4 regions of the Marinobacter fonticola genome follow, and region 4 is predicted to be linked to each of the others. Evidence: predicted binding sites of a transcription regulator. Region 4 holds the regulator's gene; each other region holds the start of a gene.

Region 1 (2,205 bases), 1.2 Mb from region 4:
GCACCGTCAGCGGTTGTTATATCTATTTCAGCGACACTCTGTAGCGCGCCGCTCTCAGATGTTGCGCTCACAACTTCGGCAGAGTTGCCAACGATGCTGAAGGCTGAGCTTGAGCTGAAGTCAACCTCACCGGTCACACGGGTACTGTCGTTACCACCAGCCACTAGACTCGCGGTCGAACCATCAGCCGAAGTCACGGTGACGTTCGCGGAGGAATCGGCGATAACGATATCTTCGCCAGCCTCACTCTCCAGCAATACGTTGCCAGAATCATCCAGACTTGCAGTGATGCCGGTTGTCGCAGAGGCGTCGTTAATAGCTGTTACCAAGGCGCTATTGTCGCCACTCTCAACGGTAGCCGAGATCGTGACCGCTGAACTGTTCTCGCCGGTCAGATCAAAAGAGACCGTGCCCGCGGAAAGTCCGGAAATGGTCGCTTCGGTGTAGGCATCGGCGCTAACCCCTGTCTTCGAACTCAGGTCGTTAACTGCACTGGCGACATCGCTGGCCGTCGCATTCGCACCGAACTCGGCCAGTTCGGTGACACCATTACCCGACACCGTGATGTTGCCTGCAGCAACACCGTTACCAGCCGGCGCATCTGTGGCAGCCGCAGTTAGGTTGCCGGAGAGAGTGCCATTACTGGTATCCGCGGTGTAGTTGCCGATATCAGTGGCACGCGCGCTACCGAGGGATACGTTAATGGTCTGGTTAGCGTTGGCGCCCACCTGGAACTGGGAGTTGGTGAAGTCACCGTTCAGCAGAGTGCGGCCGTTAAAGTTGGTGGTGTCCGCTACGCGGTTCAGCTCTGCCTGCAGCTGTGTAACCTCAGCCTGCAATGATTTGCGGTCGGTAGCCGAGTTGGTGTCGTTGGCAGACTGGACAGACAGCTCACGAATACGCTGGAGCAGATCTCCCGCCTGACCCAGAGCGCCTTCAGCGGTCTGCGCCAGGGAGATACCGTCGTTGGCGTTGCGCTGGGCAACGTTCAAACCACGGATCTGCGCATCGAAACGCGAGGCAATTGCCAGACCGGCGGCGTCGTCTTTGGCCGAGTTGATACGCAGACCGGAGGACAGACGCTCAAGAGCCTGATCGGACAGAGACTGTGACTTGCTCAGATTGTTCTGTGCGCTGAGTGACGCAACGTTGGTGTTAATACCGAGAGCCATGATGCTTCTCCTAAAACCTATAAAGTTTCTCTTGGAAGAGGTCTGACGCCCGATCGTTTTATATTGGTGCGCCGCCCTGCTGTAATGCTTAACGGCGCCTATTAAAGTTCCTTTAGAAAAACTTCGGCTTTTATTGTTAAGTAATGTAAAAGCGGCAAAAGACTGCCATTCCCGTGCTTTCCAGACGTTTCCTTGACGCCGCTCAATGGCATCCAAAAATCCATTTATCTTATTTTTCAAATAGTTAAACGAATAAATTGAAAACTGGCACGGCCTTCGCTTATTGCCGCTTAGGAATAATTTTTCTGATAACGGCCGGCAGGGCGTCCACATACAAACGGGCCTGAGCTACCGGCTTCTCTTACTAAGAGGGAGATCGATATGCCTCAGATCATCAACACCAATATTGCCTCGCTGAACGCCCAGCGGAACCTGAACACGTCACAACGTGATGCGGACACTGCCCTCCAGCGCCTGTCTTCCGGTCTGCGTATCAATTCAGCCAAAGACGATGCCGCCGGCTTGGCCATTTCGGAACGCTTCACTTCACAAATTCGCGGCCTCGACCAGGCTGTCCGCAACGCGAACGACGGCATTTCCCTGGCCCAGGTCGCAGAGGGCGCACTGGACGAATCCGGCGAAATTCTTCAGCGTATCCGTGAGCTGGCTATCCAGTCGGCCAACTCCACTAACTCATCTTCCGACCGTGCTGCCTTGCAAAGCGAAGTCAACCAGCTCAAGCAGGAACTACAGCGCGTAGCCGAAACCACTGAGTTCAACGGTCTTAAGCTTCTGGACGGTTCGTTCCAGGCCCAGACCTTCCAGGTTGGCGCCAACGAAAACCAGAGTATTGCGGTCTCCGTCTCCGGCGCGACTAACGACGACCTGGGTAACTATGAAGTCCGGCGCGCTAACGATCAGGCTAATCTTGGCTCGGGCTCGCCCTCAACGGCTGAAGCCAATCTGACCAACGCGGAAGCAAACCATCCGGTAGCAGCACAGAACCTAACGATCTCCAGCGCACTTGACCAGG
Region 2 (2,205 bases), 540 kb from region 4:
GCTGCGGCTGACATCTCGTTGATGGCCGTGGCCACCATGTCGATTTCCGTCTGCTGGCCTTCGACGCTGTTACGGCTGGCGCCAGCCGTTTGCTTCAGTGAGCCGACGGCGTCGCTCAATTCGATGGCCCCGCGTTGTACGTCGCGCACCACCGCCTGAACATTGCCAATGAAGGCATTGAAGCTCGATGCGGTCTGGCCGAATTCGTCTTTGCTCTCGATACTCAAACGCTGGGTCAGATCGGCATCGCCACTGGCGATATCTTGCATGGCATCTCGCAAGGTGCGGACCGGCGTCATCAATGCCCGCACGCCAAAATGAAGGATAATTAGCGTCAGCACGATGCCGATAACGGCAATGATCGAGCCTGTGACCCGGGCTTCTTGTACGGGGGCCATGATCAGCGCGTCATTGGCGAAAGCACCGAGATACCATTTCACCCCACGGGCGTCTTCGATCTCGTGGAAGCTCACCCGCCAGTCTGCGTTTTTGAAATGATAGAGGTTCGAACTGCCGTTAAGTTTCGGCGCTTCGCCAATTAAAGACTTGATGTTCTTGCCAATCAGCTTGCCTTCCGGATGGTATAGGATGACGCCCTGGGCGTTTATCAGCGACGCATACCCAGTGTCGGCGAGGGTAACGGCTGACAATAGGCGGTCGATTGTCTCCAGCGTGATATCCGCGCCCGCGACGCCTCTGTAGGTGCCTGACTTAACCGGCGCCACGGAGGTGATAATCATGGCCTGGGTTCCGGCATCCAGGTATGGCTCGGTATAGGTCGGCTTATTGGCACTCATGCCCAACCTGTACCAGGGACGCGTGCGGGGATCGTAGTCGTCCGGCAACGTCGCCTCGCTCTCTTCGGTTTGCAACAGCATAAAGCCGTCGGAGCGTCCAACGTAAACATCGGTGAAGCCACCGCCCAGGGTTGCCGATTGCAGGATCGCCCGGGCAGCGGGCTGTGCCTTGACCTGGGCCAAAGCCGCTGCAACGCCTTCTGTCATCGAAAGATGGCTGTTCAGCCATTCGGCGATACTCGCTGTGCTTTGCGCCACTGAATCGTTCACCAACGCCTGAACATACGTATCCGTGGTGCTAACCAGTCGCCGGTCCCCCATGACAGCGTATATGCTGATGACGGCGATCAAGAGAACGGCCACTGCGGTTAACAGTTTCTGGCCGAAAGACAGTTTACTCATGGAAGAGCCTCTTTATGCGATCTTGAAATCTGGCGCGGAACCGCCATTAAAGAATTGGGTCAAAAGCGACCCTCCATGGTCTGCATATACATTCTGTTGCGTGGCTGATTGCACGCGCATCTGGTTTAAGCATCGGCACAATACCCGATAACTTTAATGGGCTCTGTTTCGATCTGTTATGCTCGTCGTTGATTCGCATCTTGATTTTTCCGCCCCCGGGAGACGTTGAATGGCTCACGAAGAACTGCACCTCAATCTCCGCAACCTCACCGATGAGGATTACCCGCAGCTCAAATCGCTCATGGACCGAATCTATGACGACATCGGGGGCGCCTGGCCGGAAGATACGATCAAGGAATTGGTGCAGCGGTTTCCGGATGGGCAAATCTGTATCGAAGACAGTGGCGAGCTGATTGCCGTGGCATTGACGGTATTGGTCAACTACGAGCGCTTCAGCAACCCCCATACCTACGACGATCTGATTCTCAAAAACGAGCGCGTCCGGCATAACACCGACGGCGACGCCATGTATGGCCTCGACGTATTCATTCATCCGGATTTCCGAGGGTATCGCCTGGGCCGGCGCCTGTACGAGGCGCGCAAGGAGCTGTGCCGCTCCCGCAATTATCGGGCGATCCTGGCCGGTGGACGTATTCCGAACTACCACAAGTTTTCCGACCAGTTCACGCCGGCGGAGTACATTGAGCGCGTGGATCGCAAGGAGATCTACGATCCGATCCTGACGTTCCAGCTTTCCAATGATTTCCAGGTCACCCGGCTCATGCACAAGTATCTCCCGGAAGACCAGAAATCAATGGGATATGCCACACTCCTCGAGTGGAATAACATTCTTTATACACCGCCGGTGCCGGTGCTCAAGACCCGAAAAACACAGGTTCGTATGGGCGCCGTGCAATGGCAAATGCGTGAGTTCACCTCCGTGGAGGAAGTGCTTAAGCAGGTGGAATACTTTGTCGATGCCCTGTCGGACTACAAGAGCGATTTC
Region 3 (2,205 bases), 1.7 Mb from region 4:
TCAGCGCTTCCACGATTCGGGCGACTTCCTCGGCAGATTGTCCGGTCCGCGCCGCCAGAGCCCGCACCTCGTCGGCAACCACCGCAAAGCCACGCCCACTGTCGCCTGCCCGGGCCGCCTCGATCGCCGCGTTAAGCGCCAGCAAATTGGTCTGCTCCGATATCGAGCGGATAGCGCCGACGATTTCTCCGATGGTATCGGCCTCAGCCTGCAGCTCGCCCACTTCGCTGGAGGCCTTGCTGACCCCGTCACCAATGACCTGCATCTTTTGGATGGTCTGCTGTACCGAATCGACGCCTTCCCGTCCCCTGGCCTCGGTTTCCAGTGCCTTTTCCAGGGTGCTGCCGCTCAAGTCGCGGACCTGCTCGGAGGCATGGTGCAATGCATTGGTCGCTTCGGTGACCTCCGTCGAACGGGCTTCCTGGGCGCGGCTGATCTGCTCGATTTCACGGGAGACCGCGGCAATCTGATAGGCGGATTGCCCCATGTGAACCGAGGAGTCGTGGATACTGGCAATCAACTTGTTAAGCCGCGTAAGCATATCGTTGAACTGGCGCTGCACCTGCCCGATTTCGTCCTGCGATGTCACTTCGACCGGATGGGTCAAATCCCCCTTCTCCACCGATCGGAGGGAACGGATCAACGCCATGATGGGGCGCACCATGAATGCAGCGAGGATAGCGATAAGCCCGAACTGGACCACGAACTCCAGCGCCGACTCCCAGATGGCGGTCACCTTGACATCGTCGTAGTGCTGATGCAGCACGGCCATTATCTCTTCGCTGACGCCCTCTCGCTCAGCCAGAGCCAGCATCGATTGCAGATTCAGCATTTCGATAAAACGGTTATAAAGCGTCGTCGCCATGGTGACGGCGAAAAAGGTGAACTGTAGTTTCCAGCGGATGCTAAGACGTGACCACCAACCGAACATGGCTACCTCAATCATTGTTACGCGGATACTCGCGACGCTTTAAAGCATTGGGAATGGCCGATTAAAGACCAATCAGACAAAGCGCGAATGTCATAGAATGCTTTTAAACGAACCGACTATTTGAACATACAACATAAGTCGGCAAGGCGAGGGAAAACTTAAGAGAATTAACAATCTATTGACTTTTATGTCGTCAATCACTCCGCATAGGAACCGAGCGCCAGACGATTGCGCACTCGGTTGCCATCGCGCCCAATAAAAGCCGAATCCGGCGTCAGGTCGAGCTACACCCCAAACGGATAAGTCTCGGGATTGGCGTCGCTCCACTCCGATACATTGTCCATCGGTTGAAGCGCTCGCGTGCGGTCAAAATGGAAGACGGCATCGAACTGTTCGGGCAAGCGGCAACGGAAGTAGTGGCTTTGGCGTTCGGTCCGGGGCAGATAAAGCACGCCAATCGCCCTTTCCAGGCGCGGTGCATGGAGAACCTCCGGCGAGGCGCTCCCAAGCTCCAGGAAAAAGTCGTTAGCTTCCATTTCGTGGAAGAGGCCTTCATAGCTCTCTGGCAAGGCCGGCCTGACCGCTTTGCGTTCGACCGGTCCATCCCACGCGGATGCTGCGGAAACTGAACCACTATGCGTCGTGAAGCCGACAAGCAAGGCATCGTCTCCGGCCCGTTCGCGGGCGAGCTGGCCGACGTTGAATTCGTCACGGTCACCCATCTGGGTCGCGCGGGCATCGCCAAGGTGGGAGTTGTGCTCCCAGACGGCGATTCTGGCCGGCTTGCCCGAACGCTGGGAAAGATGCTTCTGCAAGGCCTCCAGCGTGTCGCTCATATGCCGGTCCCGTAGGTTCCAGGTGCTGATGCGATCACCGAACATGGCCCGGTAGTAGTGCTCTGCATTGCGCACCAAACGGGCATTCTGTTCGGCCTGGAACAGTTCGTCCCGGGCCAGCATGCCATCTTCGCGCACGTAGTTGGGCGCATTCTCTCGGAGCCGGACCAGTTGATCGACCACTTCCTTCTCGCAGGATGGACGCCGTCCCATGGTGACACCGAAACCATAGCGCTGTTCGCTGGAAAGATGATCCAGACAGCCGTATTGGCGTCGCGCTTCCTCGGCCGCTTCCGGATCGACGCGGTCCAGATACTCGAGCACCGCGCCGATGGATTCGTAGAGGCTGTACATGTCGAGCCCGTAAAAGCCGACACGCAGCTCTGCCGGCTGGCTTTGGTTGTATTCACGCAACCAGTCGACAAACTCCAGAATAAC
Region 4 (2,205 bases):
ATGAACCGACCTCCATTACCGACGCCTATGCCCTGATCAAGTTAATGAATCGCGATCATGGGGTTAGCCGTTTTCGCATCCTCGCCAACCAGGTTCGCAACGATCAGGAAGGCAAGCATCTTTTTGGCAAGCTGACCCGCGTTACCGAGCGCTTCCTGGATGTTGCGCTACAATATGAGGGCATGGTTCCTTACGACGAGGCCGTTAAGAAAGCGGTTCAACGCCAGCGTGCAGTACTCGATGCCTATCCGCGGGCAAAGGCGTCGCTGGCTATCAAGGCGTTGGCACAGAGGGTCGACAACTGGCCGTTGCCGTCATCGCCCCGGGGTCACCTTGAATTCTTCGTTGAACGCCTTGTGGATGTCTGAAACGCATCCTGAGCGACGGATTTGACGGTCGATCATTTTCTGGAGCTTCCGGCTGAACGACGGGCTCCCTGAGTTGGGCAATCCGAATTCATGAAGTTGGCAAAAGGCCTGGGAATCTACCATCAAACCAGCGAGCGTAAAGCGCATGACTTAGTCGAGCTGCATGCGCCGCTGGTTAAGAAAATCGCGCTGCATCTCCTGGCGCGTCTACCTGCCTCTGTTCAGTTGGAAGACCTCATGCAGGCCGGCATGATTGGGCTGCTGGAGGCTGCGCAGAAGTATGAGGCTACCAAAGGGGCATCCTTCGAAACCTATGCGGGCATCCGTATCCGTGGCGCCATTGTCGATGAAATTCGCAAAGGCGACTGGGTACCCCGTTCCGTACACCGCAATTCCCGGCGTATTGCCCAGGCGATCAAGGCGGTCGAGGGTCGCACGGGGCGCGAGGCCACCGATGCCGAGGTGGCTGAAGAGCTCGATATGCCACTGTCCGAATACCACGCCTGCCTGGCTGATTCCAGCGGCGGACGACTTTTTAGTCTCGATGAGCTAAATGAATCCGGCGACGTGCCGATAACCAATGAAGACAGTGGTGCTGACGTACCGTTCGAGGCCTTATCTTCGGAAGGTTTCCGGCGCAGTCTGGCCGAGGCCATTAGCAGTTTGCCCGAGCGCGAGAAGCTGGTTCTTAGCCTTTACTACCAGGAAGAGCTGAACCTCAAGGAGATCGGTGCCGTCATTGGGGTGAGCGAGAGCCGGGTCAGTCAGATTCATAGTCAGGCAGCCTTGCGGCTGAAGGCCCGGTTGAGCGGGTGGCAGGCGGCCTGAGCGCACATTTAAATTGTAGTTTTTGGTAAGGGGCGCTTTACAGATCGCGCCAAGCGGACAGAATAGGCAATGCTTAGAAACTGCTAGGCTGGTGTAGGGCTTAGGCCCTTTTGTCGGGTAGGAGATTCGAGCTCCTATAACGCACTAAGCAAGTTCACGAGTCGTTGCTTTTCCGGGCTTTAATGAGTGGAGGTCCCATTGGACAAGAACATGAAAATTCTGATCGTGGACGATTTTTCCACGATGCGGCGGATCATTAAGAATCTGCTTCGCGACCTTGGTTTCACCAATACCGACGAAGCGGACGATGGCAATACAGCGTTGCCCATGCTTAAAAGCGGCAAATACGACTTCCTAGTCACCGACTGGAACATGCCTGGGATGTCCGGGTTCGAGCTGCTGCAGGCCGTGCGCGCGGACGCCAACCTGAAGAGCCTCCCGGTGCTGATGGTGACCGCCGAAGCCAAGCGCGACCAGATCGTTGCTGCGGCCCAGGCGGGTGTCAACGGTTACGTGGTCAAGCCTTTTACAGCGGCAGTCCTGAAGGAAAAGATCGAGAAGATCTTCGAACGCATTCAGTCCTGAGTAGTAGAGCGCCATCATGGGTAATCCAGAAAATAATACCGGTAAGCTCGACCCGGAAGTCGTCGAGAAGCTTCAGCTTCAGGCCAGCGAGCTTAAGGCCATGGTGGACGCCGGGGATTACCCTGCAGCCATGCGCCTGATCGATGAGCTGAACGATGTGCGTGATCAGAGTCTCTACCGGGAAGTCGGCCGGTTGACGCGTAGCCTCCACGAAGCCATCCGTAATTTCCAGATCGATGCACAGAACCCCGAGCAGCGCGAAGCCCTGTCGATGATGGCCGATGCCTCGGATCGTCTGACGTACGTGGTGCAAATGACCGGCAACGCCGCCAATCGCACCATGGATCTCGTGGAAGAGGCCATGCCGAAGGCCAATGCCATGAAAGAACAGGCGCAGGCGCTGAGAGCCGAGTGGCACAAGTTG

What was found. The regulator FliA, encoded in region 4, starts transcription of late flagellar genes. The targets are predictions, from matches to a motif close to CTAAAGTTTNNNNNNNNNNNGCCGNTAA.
Region 1: FXO11_RS20575 (flagellin N-terminal helical domain-containing protein) is a predicted target of FliA. The motif match lies at 1,261-1,288, and genes of this name have one in related genera.
Region 2: FXO11_RS09590 (methyl-accepting chemotaxis protein) is a predicted target of FliA. The motif match lies at 1,329-1,356, and genes of this name have one in related genera.
Region 3: FXO11_RS14915 (methyl-accepting chemotaxis protein) is a predicted target of FliA. The motif match lies at 1,067-1,094, and genes of this name have one in related genera.

What each region holds. Positions count from the first base shown of each region.
Region 1 is NZ_CP043042.1:2,800,482-2,802,686, forward strand. It holds gene FXO11_RS20575 (flagellin N-terminal helical domain-containing protein) at 1-1,172, opposite strand, end outside; gene FXO11_RS20580 (flagellin) at 1,554-2,205, shown strand, end outside.
Region 2 is NZ_CP043042.1:2,147,699-2,149,903, reverse strand. It holds gene FXO11_RS09590 (methyl-accepting chemotaxis protein) at 1-1,199, opposite strand, end outside; gene FXO11_RS09585 (GNAT family N-acetyltransferase) at 1,429-2,205, shown strand, end outside.
Region 3 is NZ_CP043042.1:3,345,404-3,347,608, forward strand. It holds gene FXO11_RS14915 (methyl-accepting chemotaxis protein) at 1-946, opposite strand, end outside; gene FXO11_RS14920 (erythromycin esterase family protein) at 1,216-2,205, opposite strand, start outside.
Region 4 is NZ_CP043042.1:1,602,976-1,605,180, forward strand. It holds gene FXO11_RS07170 (MinD/ParA family protein) at 1-368, shown strand, start outside; gene FXO11_RS07175 (RNA polymerase sigma factor FliA) at 459-1,196, shown strand; gene cheY (chemotaxis response regulator CheY) at 1,395-1,781, shown strand; gene FXO11_RS07185 (protein phosphatase CheZ) at 1,798-2,205, shown strand, end outside.